One region of the Variovorax sp. LARHSF232 genome, then DNA from elsewhere that is predicted to be linked to it. Evidence: predicted binding sites of a transcription regulator. Region 1 holds the regulator's gene; each other region holds the start of a gene.

Region 1 (4,635 bases):
TACGTGCATCGCTACGGCTCCAACATCCACAACGGCGCCTACTTCTACGACAAGGACATCACCAACACCGTGAGCCACTACTCGGCCGGCCGCGCCATCAACATCGCCAGCCTGGAGTCGAGGTACAACACGCTGGCGTCGATGAGCGACGCGGCGGTGGCGGAACTGGTGGCGCGCTCGCCGCTGCGCAGCACGCAGCCGCGCGAGCTGCCCAAGTACTTCTCGATCCGCGAGGTCGACTTCCCGGACCTGTTCCTGGGCGCCAAGATGACGACGCCGGTGGTGCCGCAATCGGAGGTCGACACCCTGATCGACGAGCTGGGCACCAAGCACTACTGGACCGCGCCCGTGCCCGAAATCGTGAATCCCTTCCGCGGCCCCGGACCGTCCACGCCCTACACCGGCACCGCCTACCGCAGCAAGCATGTCGGCGATGTCTACGACACCTCGCCCTACCCGGCCGACAACCCGCCCGAGATCGAGCCGTATGTGAAGCGGGAGAAGCCGCAGTTCATCGTCACGTCGGACTTCATTCGCCGCATGGGCCGGCTGATCTCGTTCATCGCGCCGGCGGCCTGACACCGCCCGGGCACGCCGGTCAAAGTGCCTTGCGCAAATTGGCCGGCGCGATGCGCAGCGCCTCGCGGTACTTGGCGACCGTGCGGCGCGCGCATTCGATACCCTGCTCCTTGAGCATGTCCGACAGTTGGCTGTCGGACAGCGGCTTCTTCAGGTCTTCCGAGCCGACGAACTGCTTGATCAGCGCGCGCACCGCGGTGCTGGAGGCATTGCCACCGGTCTCGGTGCCCAGCGCCGAGCCGAAAAAGTACTTGAGCTCCACCGTGCCGAAGGGCGTGGCCATGTACTTTGCGGTGGTCACGCGGCTGATGGTGGATTCGTGCAGGCCCAGCTCGTCGGCGATCTCGCGCAGCACCAGCGGGCGCATGGCCAGTTCGCCGTGCACGAAAAAGCTCTTCTGGCGCTCGACGATGGCATTGGACACGCGAAGGATGGTGTCGAAGCGCTGCTGGATGTTCTTGATGAACCAGCGCGCCTCCTGCAGCCGCTGGCTCAGCGCCTGGCTGCCCTCGCCCTTGTGGGCCTTGAGCGCACCGGCGTAGATGTCGTGCACGCGCAGGCGCGGCATCACGTCAGGGTTGAGCTGCACCCGGAACTTGACGTTGGTGCCGCTGCCCAGGCGGGTAACGATCACGTCGGGCACCACCACGTTGCGCTCCACGTTGACAAAACGCCGGCCCGGCTTAGGCTCCAGCCGCGCGATGAGCTGCATGGCGGCGCGTACCTTGTCTTCGCTCGAGCGCGTGAGCGTGGCCAGGCGCTTGAAGTCGCGCCGCGCCAGCAGGGTGAGCGGTTGCTTGCAGACGGCCAGGGCGGTCTTGCGCACCTCGGCATGCGGCTCGTCCTCGTGCTCGCTGGCCAGGCCGCGCAGCTGGATCGCCAGGCATTCGCCCAGGTCGCGCGCGCCGACGCCCGCCGGCTCCAGGCTCTGCAGCAGGCCCAGCGCCATCTGGAAGCGGTGCACCAGGTCGTCGAACTGGTCGTTGTCGTCGCCGGCCAGGCCCGAGGCCAGGGCGGGCAGCGAGTCTTCCAGGTAGCCGTCCTCGTTGAGCGACTCGATCAGGAAGCGCAGTGCGGCGCGGTCAACTTCGGACAGCCGCAGGCTCAGCGCCTGCCGGTGCAAAAAGTCTTGCAGCGATTCCTGGCTGCGCGCCAGCTCGGTGGCGTCGGCGGCCTCGTCGTTGCCCAGGTTGTTGTTGCGCGCCGGGGCGTCGCTGCCCCATTCGCTGTCGTCCGGCGCCATGTCGACGCTGCCGTCGCCTTCCCAGTCGGGCTCGGCATCGGCGATGTCGGCGGGCGCGTCGGCGGCCGTGACTTCGGCGTCTTGCGCCGCAATGGTGCTGACGCCGTCCTGGCCGTTCATCAGCGCCAGGCCCGCCGCCTCCTCGTCGCGCACGTCGCGCGCGGCCGTCGCATCCTCGGCCGCGAGGCCGAATTCCTCGCGCGGCGCTTCCTCGGCGCTGCGCTCGAGAAAGGGGTTCTCGTCGAGCATCTGCTCGACTTCCTGCGACAGCTCGAGCGTGGACAACTGCAGCAGCCGTATCGACTGCTGCAATTGCGGAGTGAGCGCGAGATGCTGCGATACGCGCAGCGACAGGCCTTGCTTCATGGACGTGTTCGCGCAGCCTTCTTACATGCGGAAGTGTTCGCCGAGGTACACCCTGCGCACGTCGGCGTTTTCGACGATTTCCGTGGGCGTTCCCTGTGCCAGCACATGCCCGTCGCTGATGATGTAGGCGTGGTCGCAGATGCCCAGCGTCTCGCGCACGTTGTGGTCGGTGATGAGCACGCCGATGCCGCGCTCCTTCAGGAAACTGATGATGCGCTGGATCTCGATCACGGCGATCGGGTCGATGCCGGCGAAGGGCTCGTCCAGCAGGATGAAGCGCGGCTGCGTGGCCAGTGCGCGGGCGATCTCCACGCGCCGCCGCTCGCCGCCCGACAAGGCCAGCGCGGGTGAGTCGCGCAGGTGGTCGACGCGCAGGTCGGTCAAGAGCTCTTCCAGCCGCTCTTCCATGCGCGCCTTGGACAGCGGCTGCAGCACGCCGCGCTCGTCCGGCTCGCGCTGCAGCTCGAGCACGGCGCGCACGTTGTCGGCCACGTTGAGCTTGCGAAAGATCGAGGCCTCTTGCGGCAGGTAGCTCAGGCCCATGCGCGCGCGGCGGTGGATCGGCATGTGCTCGATGGCTTCGCCGTCGATGCTGATCAGGCCGTCGTCGGCGCGCACCAGCCCGACGATCATGTAGAAGGAGGTGGTCTTGCCGGCGCCGTTGGGGCCCAGCAGGCCCACCACCTCGCCTTTTTGCACGTCCAGCGAGACGTCCTTCACCACCGTGCGGCTGCCGTAGTTCTTCTTGAGGCCGCGCGCCTGCAGCCTGCTGGCGCCGTTGCGGCCGTCGCTCGAGGACGCTTCCATGCCTGCGCGATCGATCACTTGCTGCCTCCGCCACCCAGCGTGGTGCTGGGACGCAGGCCCTTGCCGGGCGCAGGCGCAGGCGCCTGCTTGCCGCCCGCCGGCGCGCCCGCCTCGGCCCGCGGCGCCAGCACGGCGCGCACCCGGCCGCCGTCGGCATTGCTGCCGCCAGGCGCCTGCGGCGCGCCGTTCACGCTGAAGGTGTCGTTGCTCTGGTCGTAGACGATCAGCGCGCCGGTGGTTTCGTCGTTCACCTTGGCGCCGACCAGGCGGCGCATCACCGCACGCCGCACGAACTTCACGTTGTCGGCACGGCTGTCGTATTCGATGACTTCGGATTCGCCTTCGATCCACTCGTCGCTGCCGGGCTCGCCGTCGCGCTTTTGCTTGAAGTAGGCCAGCTTGCCGGGCGCCGCCGTGACCACGCCGTACTGGTAGCCCTCCGGGTCCTGCCGCACGTCGATGCGGGCGCCGCGAATGACGATGGTGCCCTTGGTCACCACCACGTTGCCGTTGAACACGCTTTCCTGTTTCAGGTCGTCATAGCGCATCGCATCGGCTTCGATGTTCATCGGCTTGTTGCGGTCAGCCTTTTCGGCCTGCGCCGGGCCGGCACCGGCCAGCGCCAGCACGCAAAAAAGAACGGCGCCGCCAAGCCGGTGAAGGACGTTGGCAGAGAAAGGGAGAATGGAGGGAAATGTCATAGGGCACGAAACTTGCTCTCGACAGATTGTAGGGGGCAAATGCGACGCCCCCGACGAAAAAGCCCGCCGAAGCGGGCTTTGCGGATGCACCGGGCGGGGCCGGTCAGAAGCTTCTCAGGCCTTGCGAGCTTCGCCGATCAAATAGTCGGTGATCTGCAGGGCGCGGTCCAGGTTGCGGGCCAGTTCGCCGTCCACGTAGTAGCGGCCGGCCACGCCCAGCGCCGGCACGCCGCCGACCTGGTAATCGTTGGTGAGCTGGGCCGCCCGCTTGACCTTGCCGGAAACGGTGAAGGACTTGTACATCTCGGCAAACTTCTGGCCGTCCAGGCCGGGCTGCTTGCCGGCCCAGTCCAGCACGGCGGCATCGCCGAAGATCGGCTGGCGCTGCTTGTGGATGGCGTTGAAGAGGGGCATCTGGAACTCGTCCACCTTGCCCAGCGCCTCCAGCGTGTAGTACAGGCGTTGCTTGCTTTCCACGTCATTGCCGACAAAGGGCACGGGCACCCGGCGGAAGGCCACGTGCGCGGGCAGCTTCTTGACCCAGGCCTCCAGGGTCGGCTCGAACTGCGCGCAGTGCGGGCAGTTGTACGAGAAGAATTCGACCACCTCGACCTTGCCGGCCGGCGCATCGACCGGCGCGGGCTTCTTCAGTGCGACGTAGTCGGTGCCGGCCTTGAAGGCGCCTTGCGCCCGGGCGGCAGTGCTGGCCACGAACGGCGCCAAACCGACGGTTGCGGCGGCCAGCGAAAAGTCACGACGTTTCATAAAGATGTTTCTCCTGTGCGGCTGACAGAGCCCGCCGGGCCACGCGAAGTTCCGCGGGCCCCTTCGGCGGATGCAATTGATTGGCTAACGCTGAACGCGGACCAGAGCGGTTTCCAGGCCACCGCCGTCCAGGCGGTCCTTCAGGCGGTCGGCATCGTCCTTCTTGTTGAAGGG
Region 2 (4,635 bases), on a different contig from region 1:
GGCGCTCGTCGGCGAAGCGCTTCGGGTCATGCCACAGCGTCTGGCCATCGGCGCGCCAGAAGATCGACAGCGCCCAGCGCGGCAGCTGCTCGCCCGGGTACCACTTGCCCTGGCCGAAGTGAAGGAAACCGCCTTCGCCGTATTCGGCGCGCAGGCGCTGCACCAGCTCGGTGGCGTAGCCGCGCTTCGTCGGGCCGAGCGCGTCGGTGTTCCATTCGGCCGCGTCGCGGTCGGCGGTGGCCACGTAGGTGGGCTCGCCGCCCATGGTCAGGCGCACGTCATTGGCCTGCAATTTCGCATCGACCGCGTCGCCCAGCGCCAGCACCTGCGCCCATTGCTCCTCGGTGTAGGGCTTGGTGACGCGCGGCGCCTCGTAGATGCGCGAGATCGTCATCTCGTGGCCGAACTCGACCTCGGCCTGGTCCACCGCGCCTTCGATCGGTGCCGCGCTGGAAGGCGTGGGCGTGCAGGCCAGCGGGATGTGGCCTTCACCGGCCAGCAGGCCCGAGGTGGCGTCCAGCCCGATCCAGCCGGCGCCCGGGAGGTAGACCTCGCACCAGGCGTGCAGGTCGGTGAAGTCGCGCTCGGTGCCGCTCGGCCCGTCGAGCGACTTCACGTCCGGCGTGAGCTGGATCAAGTAGCCCGAGACGAAGCGCGCCGCCAGACCCATGTGCCGTAGCAGCTGCACCAGCAGCCAGCCCGAATCGCGGCAGGAGCCGCTGCCGGATTCCAGCGTGTGCTCGGGCGTCTGCACGCCGGGCTCCATGCGGATCAGGTAGCGCACGTCCTCCTGCACCTGCTGGTTCAGCTGGACCAGGAAGTCGATGGTGCGCTGCTCGGTGCGGTCGATCTTTTCCAGGTAGGCCGCCACTAGCGGCGTGGCGGGCTCCACCGCCAGGTAAGGGGCAAGTTCCTGCGCTTGCGCGGCGGTGTAGTCGAAGGGGAAGTTCTCCGCCTGCGGCTCCAGGAAGAAGTCGAAGGGGTTGTAGACCGCCATCTCGACCACCAGGTCGACCGTGACCTTGAACCCGCGCGTCTTTTCCGGAAAGACCAGCCGGGCCTGGTAGTTGGCAAAGGGGTCCTGCTGCCAGTTGATGAAGTGCTCGGCCGGCTCGATGCGCAGCGAATAGGAGATCACGTTGCTGCGGCAATGCGGCGCCGGGCGCAGGCGCACGACCTGCGGACCCAGCTGCACCGGCCGGTCGTATTGGTAGTGCGTCACGTGATGGAGCGCGGCGTGGATGGACATGTTTCTCCTGACTGGACGGGGAGCGTGCGCCGGCAGCGGCATTGCCAATGGGTCCGACGCATACTAGCGGACAAAGAATGCAAGTAATGCGCCAATCAGGCGCTGGCAGGGAGCGAAGTGATCGAGCACAGGGAGGCCGCGCGTGCCGCCTGGCCCTTTGCGGCGCTGGGTGGTGTCGTGCTGGGCAGCGCGCTGCAACTGCAGCAGGCGCAGCTGTGGCCCTGGCCTGCGTATGCGTTGCTGCTTGCCCTGGGGCTGGCAGGCACGGCCGCCATCGTGCGCCTGCGCACCCGCTGGACGGGCGGGGTGCTGGCGGCTGCGCTGCTCGCAGGTGCCTGCGGCGGCGGCGCACTGGTGGGCATTCGTGCCTGTGTCTTTGTGGCCGATGCCCTCGATCCGGCGCTCGAAGGGCGCGACCTGCAACTGGTCGGCATGGTGGCGCAGATGCCGCAGCGCTTCGAAGGCGGGATGCGCTTTCGCTTCGACATCGAGCAGGTTCCTGCCGGCGTGCGTCTGCCGCCGCGCATCGCGCTGGGCTGGTACGCCGACAGCAGCGCCGCCGATGACGGCGGGCGCCCGCGTGCCGGCGAGCGCTGGCGGCTCACGGTGCGTCTGAAGGCGCCGCATGGCGGGCGCAATCCGCATGGCTTCGACTACGAGCTGTGGGCCTGGGAGCAGGGCGTGCAGGCCACCGGCTACGTGCGCGCCGGCCAGGGCGAAGCGGCGCCGCGCCTTCTTGTGCGCGGCTGGGCGCATCCGGTGGAGCGGGCGCGCGAGGCCACACGGGACGCCATCTACGCGCGCGTCGCCGACGCGCGTGCCGCCGGCGTCATCGCCGCGCTGGTCACCGGCGACCAGGCGGCCATCGAGCGTGCCGACTGGGATGTGTTTCGTGCCACCGGCGTGGCGCACCTGATGAGCATCTCGGGCCTGCATGTGACGCTCTTCGCCTGGCTGGCGGCCTGGGTGGTCGGCGCGCTGTGGCGACGCAGCGGGCGCCTGATGCTCCGCTGGCCGGCACCGCACGCGGCGCTGGCTGGCGGCGTGCTGCTGGCCAGCGCCTATGCCCTCTTCAGCGGCTGGGGCGTGCCCTCGCAGCGCACCGTTTGCATGCTGGCCACGGTGGCGCTGCTGCGCATCGGCGGCCTGCGCTGGCCCTGGCCCATGGTGTGGCTCGGCGCCTGCGCGGCGGTGGTGGCGCTCGATCCCTGGGCGCTGACGCAGGCCGGCTTCTGGCTCAGCTTCGTCGCCGTCGGGGTGCTCTTTGCCGCCGACGCGGGGACTTCGGCGCGCCCGGGCGGCTGGCGCGCGGCCGGGGTGCGCATGCTGCGCGAGCAGGCGGTGGTGACCCTGGCCCTGACGCCGCTCACCCTGCTCTTGTTCCAGCAGGTGTCGCTGGTGGGCCTCTTGGCCAATCTGCTTGCCATTCCCTGGGTGACCTTGCTGCTGACGCCGCTGGCCTTGCTGGGCACGCTCCTGCCGCCTCTTTGGGATGTGGCGGCCTGGGCGGTGCAGGCCCTGATGGCCTTGCTGCGGCTGCTCGCGAGTTGGCCCTGGGCCACCCTGAGCTGGCCGGCGCCGCCGCTGTGGGCCGGCATGGCCGGCGTGCTGGGCGGCTTGCTGCTGGCCATGCGCCTGCCCTGGGACCTGCGCCTGCTGGGCCTGCCGTTGTTGCTGCCGGCCCTCCTGTGGCAGCCGCCGCGCCCGGCCCCGGGTGAGTTCGAACTGCTGGCCGCCGACGTCGGCCAGGGCAGTGCGGTGCTGCTGCGCACCGCGCGCCACAGCCTGCTGTACGACACCGGCCCACGCTACGGCATCGACAGCGATGCCGGCCAGCGCGTGCTGGTGCCGCTCTTGCGCGCGCTGGACGAGCGGCTGGACACCGTGGTGCTGAGCCACCGGGACAGCGATCACACCGGCGGCGCGGCCGCGGTGCTGGCCATGCAGCCGGCGGCGCAGCTGCTCAGCTCCATCGAGGCCGGCCATCCACTGCAGCGGTTGCGGCCGTCGCGGCGCTGCCAGGCCGGCCAGCGGTGGTCGTGGGATGGCGTGCACTTCGAGATCCTGCATCCGCGCGCCGGCGACGAGGACCGGCCGGGCGTCAAGAGCAATGCCCTGTCGTGCGTGCTGCGCGTGAGCGGCGGCCACGGCCGGGCGCTGCTGGCCGGCGATGTCGAGCGCGATCAGGAAAGCGCCCTGCTGGCGGCGCCAGGTGCCGCGGCACTGCAGGCTGACGTGCTGCTGGTTCCCCACCACGGCAGCAAGACGTCGTCGAGTGCGGCCTTCGTGCAGGCGGTGGCGCCGCGGCTGGCCATCGTGCAGGCCGGTTATCGCAATCGATTCGGGCATCCGGCCCCCGAGGTACTGGCGCGCTATGGGGCGCTTGGGGTTCCGGTGGCAGACACGGCCCATTGCGGTGCCTTACGATGGCATAGCGGGGACCCGGTGCATTGGCATTGCGAACGCGACCTGTCGCAGCGCTACTGGCAGCACCGGCTCCCCTGACTCAGGGAGAGGAAGCGCGCGAAGCGCTGGCCTCGAAATTGCTAAGTCATTCGTAGAGATGGGTCGTATCTATGCACAAATTTGACGAGATGTACGAGCAGCTGCCCTACGCAGGCGCGGCAGTTCGCAAGCACTACCAACGCTACGACCAATGGCTGGCCAGGCAGCCGGGCGAACTGATGCGCCGCCGGCGCGAAGAGGCGGAGCTGATCTTCCGGCGCGTCGGCATCACCTTTGCGGTGTACGGCGCCAAGGACGAGGACGGCTCGGGCACCGAGCGGCTGATCCCCTTCGACCTCTTGCCGCGCATCATCCCGGCGCACGAGTGGTCCAGTATGGAAAAGGGGCTGGTGCAGCGCGTGAATGCGCTCAACCGCTTCATCCACGACGTCTACCACGACCAGGAAATCATCAAGGCCGGCATCATCCCGGCCGAGCAAATCAAGAACAACGCACAGTTCCGGCCCGAGATGATGGGCGTGAACGTGCCGAACGACGTGTACTCCAACATCTCGGGCATCGACATCGTGCGCGCGCCCGACGCGCAGGGCAACGGCGAGTACTACGTGCTGGAAGACAACCTGCGCGTGCCCAGCGGCGTGAGCTACATGCTGGAAAACCGCAAGATGATGATGCGGCTCTTTCCCGAGCTGTTCAGCCAGAACCGGGTGGCGCCGGTGGCCCACTACCCCGATCTGCTGCTCGAGACCCTGCGCGCCAGCGCGCCGCCGGCCACCGCCGAGCCCACGGTGGTGGTGCTTACCCCCGGCATGTACAACAGCGCCTACTTCGAGCACGCCTTCCTGGCGCAGCAGATGGGCGTGGAGCTGGTCGAGGGCCAGGACCTGTTCGTCAAGGACGACTTCGTCTACATGCGCACC
Region 3 (4,635 bases), 540 kb from region 1:
CTGGGCGCCGATGCCGTTGGACACCACGCTGGCCGTGACCCAGTCGCCGACCAGGCCGGGGCCGCCCAGCGCCTGGGTGTTGAACACGCCGGTGAGCAGCGCGCCGACGATGCCGCCGACGCCGTGCACGCCGAACACGTCCAGCGAGTCGTCCGCACCCAGCATCTTCTTCAGGCCATTCACGCCCCACAGGCAGGCGAAGCCGGCGACGAAGCCGATCACCAGGGCGCCCATCAGGCCGACGTTGCCGGCGGCCGGGGTGATGGCCACCAGGCCGGCGACGGCACCGGAGGCAGCGCCCAGCATCGAGGCCTTGCCGCGCATCAGCGCTTCGCCGATGGACCAGGCCAACACAGCCGCTGCCGTGGCCGAGAAGGTGTTCATGAAGGCCAGCACGGCGCTGTTGCCGGCTTCCAGGGCGGAACCGGCGTTGAAGCCGAACCAGCCCACCCACAGCAGCGAAGCGCCAACCATCGTGAGCGTCAGCGAGTGCGGCGTGAACGCTTCCTTGCCGTAGCCGATGCGCTTGCCCACCAGGAAGGCACCCACCAGGCCAGCGACGGCGGCGTTGATGTGCACCACGGTGCCGCCGGCGAAGTCGAGCGCGCCCCACTGCCAGATCAGGCCGGCCTTGGCGTTCATCGCGTCGACCACGTCCTTGCTGGCGTAGGCGTCCGGACCCATCCAGTACCAGACCATGTGGGCGATCGGCGCATAGCTGAAGGTGAACCACAGCACCATGAACAGCAGCACCGCCGAGAACTTGATGCGCTCGGCGAAGGCGCCGACGATCAGGCAGCAGGTGATGCCGGCGAAGGTGGCCTGGAAGGCGGCGAACAGCAGCTCGGGGATGTAGACGCCCTTGCTGAAGGTGGCGGCCGGCGCGAAGGCGCCGGTGGCCGGATCGAAGATGCCCTTCATGAACAGGCGGTCGAAGCCGCCGATGAAGGCGTTGCCTTCGGTGAAGGCCAGGCTGTAGCCGTAGATCATCCACAGCACCACGATCATCGAGAAGGTGACCATGACCTGCATCAGCACCGACAGCATGTTCTTGCTGCGCACCAGGCCGCCATAGAACAGCGCCAGGCCGGGGATGGTCATCATGATGACCAGCAGGGTGGACAGCAGCATCCAGCCGGTGTCGCCCTTGTTGATGACGGGCGCGGCGGCGGGTGCGTCGGCAGCTGCGGCGGCAGGCGCGGCAGCGGCGGGCGCGTCGGCGGGTGCGGTTGCGGCGGGAGCGGCAGGCGCCGCGGCGGCGGGCGCTGCGGCTTCGGCCGCAGGCGCGGCCGGCGGCGTCTGGGCAAAGCCGGATACGCCGGCCGTCAGCACGCTCAGGCCGAGCGCGAGGGATACGAGCAGTTTCTTCATTTGAGAGTTCTTTCGTGCCTGCTTTTTCGGGCGATCAAAGCGCCTCGCGGCCGGTCTCGCCGGTGCGGATGCGCACAACCTGTTCCAGGTCATAGACGAAGACCTTGCCGTCGCCGATCTTGCCGGTGCGGGCAGCGCCTTCGATGGCTTCGATGACGCGCTCGACCAGCTCGTCGGCCACGGCCGCTTCGATCTTGACCTTGGGCAGGAAGTCGACGACGTATTCGGCGCCGCGGTAGAGCTCGGTGTGGCCCTTCTGGCGGCCGAAGCCCTTGACCTCGGTGACGGTGATGCCCTGCACGCCGATGGCCGAAAGCGCCTCGCGCACTTCGTCGAGCTTGAAGGGTTTGATGATGGCTGTGACCAGCTTCATGGACGTTTCTCCTTGGGGTAAGCAAGGGGCGGCACGGCCGCCCCGGCGACGATTACAGCGTCTTTGTCAGGGCCACGATGAAGCGGGCCTTGTTCGGGTTCAGGGTCTTGCCGTCGGCCCCCGTCACTTCGTAGGCGCTGCCCTTGTTGGCGCCTTGCACGTACCCGCCCAGCGCCAGGCCACCGCCGAAGTCGTACGAGGCGCCCACGCTGTAGTCCAGGTAGTTCACCGCGGACGTGTTGTCCTTGATGTCAGAGGCAAAGAAGGTGTAGCCCACCCCAGCCTTGAGCGTGAGCTTGGGCACCACTTCGTAGGCGTAGCCCAGGTTCAGGTAGCCGGTGTTGCGGCCCGACAGATCCGAGCCGCCCTTGGCACCTGCCCAATTGAAGTAGTCGTCGGACACCGTGTGCGAATACTTCAGGGTGAGCGCGCCGAAGGCGCTGGCATAGGTGCCCGCGCCGTAGAGTTCCCAGGTGTTGCCGGCGGTGGCGCCCGGGTAGATGTAGCCCAGGGCGCCCACGTCCCAGTCGATGCCGCCGCCCTTGAACTTGTAGCCGCCGTACACGTCCATCTCGACGCTGTTGCCGTCCAGCCAGTTGACGCTGGAGTTCCAGTTGCCAAGGTAGAAGCCGCTCTCGTGGGCATAGTCGAAGCCGCCCTGGATGGCCGGCTTGACCGCGCTGGTCTTGAAGTTGCCGTTGCTGCCCAGGACGTCCTGGTCCTGGCCGCGGAACTTGTAGTTGGTGGTGAGGGTGACGTTGGCCGTAATCGGGGAAGCAGGCGCCGGTTCCGCGGCAGGCGCTGCAGCCGCCTGCGCAAATGCGGAATTCGAGACGGTCAGCGCGGCGGCTGCCAGAGCGGCGAATGCCAGGGCGGATTTACGGTGCATCATTGAACGGGACTCCTCGGGGTTTGGTGGTGGTTGTGCGTGAGACCACGACCCCAAAGCAGGGAGCGTGCCAAAGTGTGTCAGGGCCGTCACGCGTGCGGGCACCGGCGTCACGAACTGGGACTCGAAAAAATACAAGATGGCGGGTGCGCACGCAAAAGCGCACCAACTTGGGGAAAGGGAGGGCTATGAGTCTGTCTTTGGTGCAAAGCCGCGCCTTGTTGGGCATGGAAGCGGCGCAAGTGACCGTTGAGGTGCATCTGGCCAACGGCCTGCCCAGCTTCACGCTGGTCGGGCTGGCCGATGTCGAGGTCAAGGAGGCGCGCGAGCGGGTGCGCTGCGCGATCCAGAACGCCGGCCTGGAATTTCCCAACAACAAGCGCATCACGGTCAATCTGGCGCCGGCCGATCTGCCCAAGGATTCCGGCCGCTTCGACCTGCCGATCGCCATGGGGATCCTGGCGGCCAGCGGCCAGGTCGACCCCGCCAAGCTGGCCGGCCACGAGTTTGCCGGCGAGCTGTCGCTGTCGGGCGAGCTGCGGCCGGTGCGCGGTGCATTGGCCATGGCGCTGGCACGCGAAGCCGGCGGGCCGCTGGCGGCACAAGCCAGACTGGTCTTGCCGACCGCCAGCGCCCAGGAGGCCGCGCTGGTGCCAGGCGCGCAGGTCTATGGCGCGCGCCACCTGCTGGACGTGGTGGGCCAGTTTCTGCCGGAGGGCACCGCCCCGCCCGAAGCGGCCGCAGGCGACGGCTGGTCGCGCGTGCAGGCCGCTGCGCCATCGGCCCCGGCCCCGATAGCCGACCTGTCCGACGTGAAAGGCCACGCGGCCGCCAAGCGCGCCCTCGAGATCGCTGCGGCCGGCGGCCACAGCCTGTTGATGGTGGGGCCGCCCGGCTCCGGCAAGTCGATGCTGGCGCAGCGCTTTGCCGGGCTGCTGCCGCCCATGACCACGCAGGAAGCACTGGAGAGTGCGGCACTTGCCAGCCTGTGCGGCTGCTTTTCGCCCGCGCGCTGGATGCAGCGGCCCACCACGGCGCCGCATCACAGCGCCAGCGCGGTGGCGCTGGTCGGCGGCGGCTCGCCGCCGCGCCCGGGCGAAATCTCGCTGGCGCATCACGGCGTTCTTTTTCTCGACGAGTTTCCCGAGTTCGCCCGCGCCGCACTGGAGGCGCTTCGCGAGCCGCTGGAAACCGGCCACATCCGCATCGCGCGGGCCGCCCGGCGTTCGGAATTCCCGGCGCGCTTTCAGTTGATCGCGGCGATGAACCCTTGTCCATGCGGCCATCTGGGATCGCCGCACAAGAACTGCCGCTGCACGCCCGACCAGATCGCCCGCTACCAGGGCAAGCTGAGCGGCCCGCTGCTCGACCGCATCGACCTGCACATCGAGGTGCCGGCCATCGCGCCGCACGAGTTGCTGGATGCACCGCCGGGCGAAGCCAGCGGCCCGATCCGGGCCCGCGTGGCGCAGGCGCGCGACGCCGCCTTGGCGCGTCAAGGCAAGCCCAACCAGGCGCTGCACGGCGGCGAGATCGACCAGCACGCCACGCTGGAGCCCAAGGCGCGGACGCTTCTGCAGAACGCCGGGATCAAGCTCGGCTGGTCGGCGCGCAGCACCCATCGCGTGCTGAAGGTGGCGCGCACGATTGCCGACCTGGCCGGCAGCGCCACGGTCGACACCGCGCATGTGGCAGAGGCCGTGCAGTACCGGCGCGCACCCGGCGCGTCAGGCGATTGACGGTGGCCGCAGGGCGGGCTCGATCACCTGCGTGAGCCAGTTCAGCATCGCCTGCACCCGCGGCGGCACGTGGTGGCGGTGCGGATAGAGCAGCGACACCGGCAGGGGCGCCGCCCTGAAGGAGGGCATCACCTCGACCAGCAGGCCCGCGTCGACCAGTTGCTGGATGCCGCGCAGCGGCGCCTGGATCAAGCCCAGGCCCGCCAGGCAGGCCGCCTGAAAGGCATCCGCGCTGTTGACGACGAGCGCGCTGCGCATGGGAT
Region 4 (4,635 bases), on a different contig from region 1:
GTGGGCCAGCCGCTGCAACTGCGACGGCACGCGGGCTACGACCACGGCTACTACTTCATCCAGAGCTTCATGGCCGACCACCTGGCGCACCACGCCAAGGCCCTGGGCCTCGCCTAAACAGGCCCTAGAACAAGCTGCCCTGTCCCTGCGCACCGGGCGGCCGAAAGGCCTCCAGATCCATCGCGATGCGCTCCCGGTTGAATCCGATGCGGTGCGTCGCTTTCTCGAAGCGCTGCGCGATCAACTGGGCCCAGGTGCCGGTGCCCTTCATGCGCGTGTCGAAGCTGGCGTCGTAGTCCTTGCCACCGCGCATCTCGCGGATGCGCGACATCACCCTGTCCGCACGCTGCGGGTAGTGCACTTCCAGCCATTGCTTGAAGAGCGGCGCCACCTCCCAGGGCAGGCGCACCACGTTGTAGAAGGCGCTGCGCGCGCCGGCCGCCCAGGCCGCGTCCAGTACCTGCTCCATGTCTTCGGTGATGAAGGGGATCTGCGGCGACAGGCTCACGCCCACCGGCACGCCCGCCTCGGCCAGGGTGCGGATGGTGCGCAGCCGCCGATGCGGCGCGGCCGCACGCGGCTCGAGCTTGCGCGCCAGCTCGCCATCGAGCGTGGTCACGGTCAGGTACACCGCGGCGAGCCGCGCTGCGGCCATCGGCGCGATCAGGTCCAGGTCATGCTCCACCGCGCTGGACTTGGTCACCAGCGCAAAGGGGTGCCGGCATTCGTTCAACACCTCGATCACCGCGCGGGTGAGCCGCAGCTCGCGTTCGATCGGCTGGTAGCAGTCGGTGGCGGTGCCGATTGCGATCTGGCTGGGCCGATAGCCCTTCTTGCCCAGTTCCGCGCGCAGCACCTGCGCCACATTGCGCTTGGCGATCAGCTTGGTCTCGAAGTCCAGGCCGGGCGACAGGTTGAGGTAGCTGTGCGTGGGCCGGGCAAAGCAGTAGATGCAGCCGTGCTCGCAGCCGCGATAGGGATTGAGCGAGCGGTCGAAAGGCACGTCGGGCGAGTCGTTGCTGCCCAGCACCGACTTCACGTCCTCGAAGCGCACCTCGGTTTGCAAGGGCGGCAGTTCGGCTTGCGATTCGTCCAGCGTGCCCCAGCCGTCGTCGAAGTCGCTGCGGGCGTCCTTCTCGAAGCGGTGGGCCAGGTGCGAGGCCGCACCGCGGCCCTTGATGGCGTGCAGGGGGATGAAGGCGTCGGGCATGGCAAGTCACGCTACTGTATGTTTGTACAGTATGTGCCAACGCGCACCGCCTTGCATGCCCCGCTTTCAAGGGCAGGTATTCGCGCCGCTGTCAGCTCTTGAAGATCGCTTCCAGGTCCACCGGTTCCTCGCCCACCTCCAGCTTCATGCTGCTCTCGATGTGGTCGAGGTGCTCCAGCATGAGCTTCTCGGCGCGGCCGGCATCCCGCTTGGCGATGGCGTCGATGATCTGCGAATGCTCGTCGGCACGGCAACTGGTGGAGGTCGGCGCGTCGTAGAGAAAGATCATCAGGCAGGTCAGCACCGACAGCTCGCGCATGCTGCGCGTCAGCGCGGTGTTGCCCGCCAGCTCGGCCGCCAGCGAATGGAACTCGCCCGACAGGCGGATCACCGCCCGCTTGTCGTCGCGCCGGCGTGCATCGAGCTCGAGCTCCTGGTGCTGGCGCAGCTTGGCCAGCTTCTCCGGCGTCAGGGTTTCAACCAGGCGCCGCAGCACCGCGGGCTCGATCAGCCGGCGCGCCTCGAACACATCCAGCGCCTGCTCGATGGTGGGCCGCGCCACGAAGGCGCCGCGCTGCGGATAGAGCTCGACGATCTGCTCGTGCGCCAGCCGCGCCAGCACCTCGCGAATGCGCGCGCGGCTGACGTTGAAGATCTCGGCCATGCGCTCTTCCACCAGCTTGGTGCCGGGGTGCAGGCGATGCTCGAGGATGGCGACGTAGATCTTCTCGTAGATCTCGTCGTGCGCGTTCTCGCGCTGGAGCCGGGCCGGCGTAGCGCCGCGGCGAGCGGGTCGGGTCGGCGGCATGTGCGCGTGGTTGTGGTGCGGGTCGTGCGTGACGGTGGAAGGGCTCTTGCGCGAGCGCAGCGATGAACGCCCGGCGCGTGCAAAAGAAGAAGCGTCGGCGATTGTACGGAGGCCATCACCCCCTTCGAGCGCCAGGCGCAGCGCGTCGTCGTCCTCGCTCATTGCCATGAGAAGAGCTGGCCCCAGCCACGCACCTGCGACGTAGCCGCACCAGCCGCCCGCAACTGGCCCCAGACCGTGGTGCTCACGGTGTCCAGCAGCGGAATGCCCAGTTCGGCCTCGACCGATTCGGCCATCGAGGCGGCGCGCAGGTTGGTGCAGAAGGTGGTGATCGCCTGCGGCTTCGCTTCAGCCACCTCGCGCATCTGCGCGCGCAGCAGGTCCGGCTCGACCAGGGCGAAGTCGTGGTTGACGCGAATGCCCAGGTGGCGCTCGGCCACCACCTCGATGCCCAGCTTGGCGTAGTTCAGGACGATGCGCTGCTGCACGTCCGCCGTGTAGGGCGTCACCAGCGCGATGCGGGTGATGCCGCGCAACGCCAGCAGTTCGTTCAGCGCCAGCACGGCGGTGGTGGCCGCAATGCCGGTGCGTTCCCGAATGCGCTCGACCAGGCGACGGTCGGCGTCGAAGCCCAGCCAGCCCGAAGAGGTGCCGCTCCAGCCGATCACGTCGACCTTGGCGTCGGCCAGCAGTTCGGCCGCCGCCAGGATCTTGCTGTCGTCGAACTGGCCCAGCGCCTGGTCGGACAGCGCGATCTCGGTCACCTTGAAGCGCGAGAAGTGAGCGCTGCAGCCAGGCACCGCGTCGGCCAGAGCGCTGGTTAGCGGCTCCAGCGCGGTGTTGGAAGACGGCGTGAGCACGCCCAGACGGGTGGTCTTCTTGTTCATGGGAGGCATTCTGCGGTGTGGCAGATTTTTTGTCGACAGTAGTGTTAACACTAGATTCGAGAATTGCTTTGTTGACGATCATGTCGACATTAAAGGCGCCAGGCCTTCCAACACTGGCCCGGAGCTTGCAACAGCAGTTCTATCGAGGGAAACACCTCGAAGATGCACCGACACAGGGCATAGCGGAATGAAGTCAGCCATATTGTCAACATTGATGTCGAACGAATCGCACAAAATTGGTGCCAACGGGGCCCGGGCATGAGCGCGCTTGACCTGGTGCTGCGCAACGCTCGCATTGCCACGGCCGCCGACACCTTCGACGCCGACATCGGCGTCGAAGGCGGGCGCATCGTGCAGATCGGCCAGAACCTGCCCAAGGGCGCGCGCGAGATCGACGTGGCCGGCCGCGTCGTCACGCCCGGCGGCGTCGACGCCCACTGCCATCTGGATCAGCCGATGGCCCCGCCCATCCGCATGGCCGACGACTTCCACACCGGCACGCGCGCCGCGGCCTGCGGCGGCACGACCACCGTGATCCCTTTCGCCGCACAGGAAAAAGGCCAGTCGCTTCGCGCCGCCGTGGCCGACTACCACGCGCGCGCCGAAGGCAAGGCGCATGTGGACTACGCCTTCCACCTGATCGTCAGCGACCCCACGCCGCAGGTGCTGAATGAAGAGCTGCCCGCGTTGATCCGCGAGGGCTACAGCTCCTTCAAGATCTACATGACCTATGACGATCTGAAGCTGGACGACGGCCAGATCCTCGACGTGTTGTCGGTCGCCCGGCAGCACGGCGCCATGGCCATGATCCACGCCGAGAACGCCGACTGCATCGAGTGGCTGACGAAGAAGCTCGAAGCCGCCGGCCGCACCGCGCCGCGCTTCCATGCACAGTCCCGGCCGATGCTGGTGGAGCGCGAAGCCACGCACCGCGCCATCGCGCTGGCCGAGCTGGTGGACGTGCCCATTCTGATCGTGCACGTCTCGGGCCGCGAGGCGGTGGAGCAGATCCGCTGGGCGCGCGCGCATGGCCTGTCGGTGTTTGCCGAGACCTGCCCGCAATACCTCTTCCTCACCGCCGCCGACCTGGGCCTGGACGACAGCTACCACGGCGCCAAGTGCGTGTGCAGCCCGCCGCCGCGCGACAAGGCCAACCAGGAAGTGATCTGGGCCGGGCTGAACGACGGCCTGTTCACCGTCTTCAGCTCCGACCACGCGCCCTTCAAGTACGACGCGCCGGAAGGCAAGAAGCCGGGCGGCGAAGAAGTGACGTTTCGCCACATCCCGAACGGCATTCCCGGCATCGAGACCCGCCTGCCGCTGCTCTATTCCGAGGGCGTGCTGGGCGGTCGCATGACGCTCAACCGCTTCGTCGAACTCACGTCCACCAACCCGGCCAAGGCCTATGGCCTGCATCCGCGCAAGGGCACGATTGCGATCGGCAGCGACGCCGACCTGGTGGTGTGGGAAGAGCGCGAGTTCATCTTGTCCAACGAGCAACTGCACCACGCCGTCGACTACACGCCCTACGCCGGCCAGCGCCTGCGCGCGTGGCCGGCGATCACTCTGGCCGCTGGCGAGGTGGTGTGGGATGGCGCCTTCCATGCACGTCCCGGCCGCGGCCGCTTCCTGCCTTGCGGCGTCCCCAGCCTGATGCCGGCGCGCAAAAACGGAGGCGCCGCATGACGCGCCTCTTGCTCATCCAACCCAACATCTCGGACAGCGTTTCG

What was found. The regulator sigma-54, encoded in region 1, starts transcription at its own class of promoters, with help from an activator protein. The targets are predictions, from matches to a motif close to TGGCANGNAANCTGCTTT.
Region 2: a site for sigma-54 is predicted at 1,326-1,343, ahead of ACIPRI_RS21740 (transglutaminase family protein). Genes of this name have one in related genera too.
Region 3: a site for sigma-54 is predicted at 2,689-2,706, ahead of ACIPRI_RS05920 (TorF family putative porin). Genes of this name have one in related genera too.
Region 4: a site for sigma-54 is predicted at 3,020-3,037, ahead of hydA (dihydropyrimidinase). Genes of this name have one in related genera too.

What each region holds. Positions count from the first base shown of each region.
Region 1 covers NZ_JBIXJS010000002.1:639,124-643,758, reverse strand. The annotation lists gene ACIPRI_RS08350 (pectate lyase) at 1-579, shown strand, start outside; gene ACIPRI_RS08345 (RNA polymerase factor sigma-54) at 599-2,188, opposite strand; gene lptB (LPS export ABC transporter ATP-binding protein) at 2,210-2,995, opposite strand; gene lptA (lipopolysaccharide transport periplasmic protein LptA) at 3,010-3,696, opposite strand; gene ACIPRI_RS08330 (thiol:disulfide interchange protein DsbA/DsbL) at 3,811-4,461, opposite strand; gene ACIPRI_RS08325 (SPOR domain-containing protein) at 4,546-4,635, opposite strand, start outside.
Region 2 covers NZ_JBIXJS010000010.1:25,104-29,738, reverse strand. The annotation lists gene ACIPRI_RS21740 (transglutaminase family protein) at 1-1,249, opposite strand, end outside; gene ACIPRI_RS21735 (DNA internalization-related competence protein ComEC/Rec2) at 1,370-3,754, shown strand; gene ACIPRI_RS21730 (circularly permuted type 2 ATP-grasp protein) at 3,826-4,635, shown strand, end outside.
Region 3 covers NZ_JBIXJS010000002.1:98,776-103,410, forward strand. The annotation lists gene ACIPRI_RS05910 (ammonium transporter) at 1-1,371, opposite strand, end outside; gene glnK (P-II family nitrogen regulator) at 1,406-1,744, opposite strand; gene ACIPRI_RS05920 (TorF family putative porin) at 1,797-2,636, opposite strand; gene ACIPRI_RS05925 (YifB family Mg chelatase-like AAA ATPase) at 2,822-4,372, shown strand; gene ACIPRI_RS05930 (LysR family transcriptional regulator) at 4,361-4,635, opposite strand, start outside.
Region 4 covers NZ_JBIXJS010000001.1:328,920-333,554, forward strand. The annotation lists gene fghA (S-formylglutathione hydrolase) at 1-117, shown strand, start outside; gene ACIPRI_RS01565 (PA0069 family radical SAM protein) at 125-1,210, opposite strand; gene ACIPRI_RS01570 (GntR family transcriptional regulator) at 1,302-2,018, opposite strand; gene ACIPRI_RS01575 (maleate cis-trans isomerase family protein) at 2,177-2,905, opposite strand; gene hydA (dihydropyrimidinase) at 3,164-4,591, shown strand; gene ACIPRI_RS01585 (TRAP transporter substrate-binding protein) at 4,588-4,635, shown strand, end outside.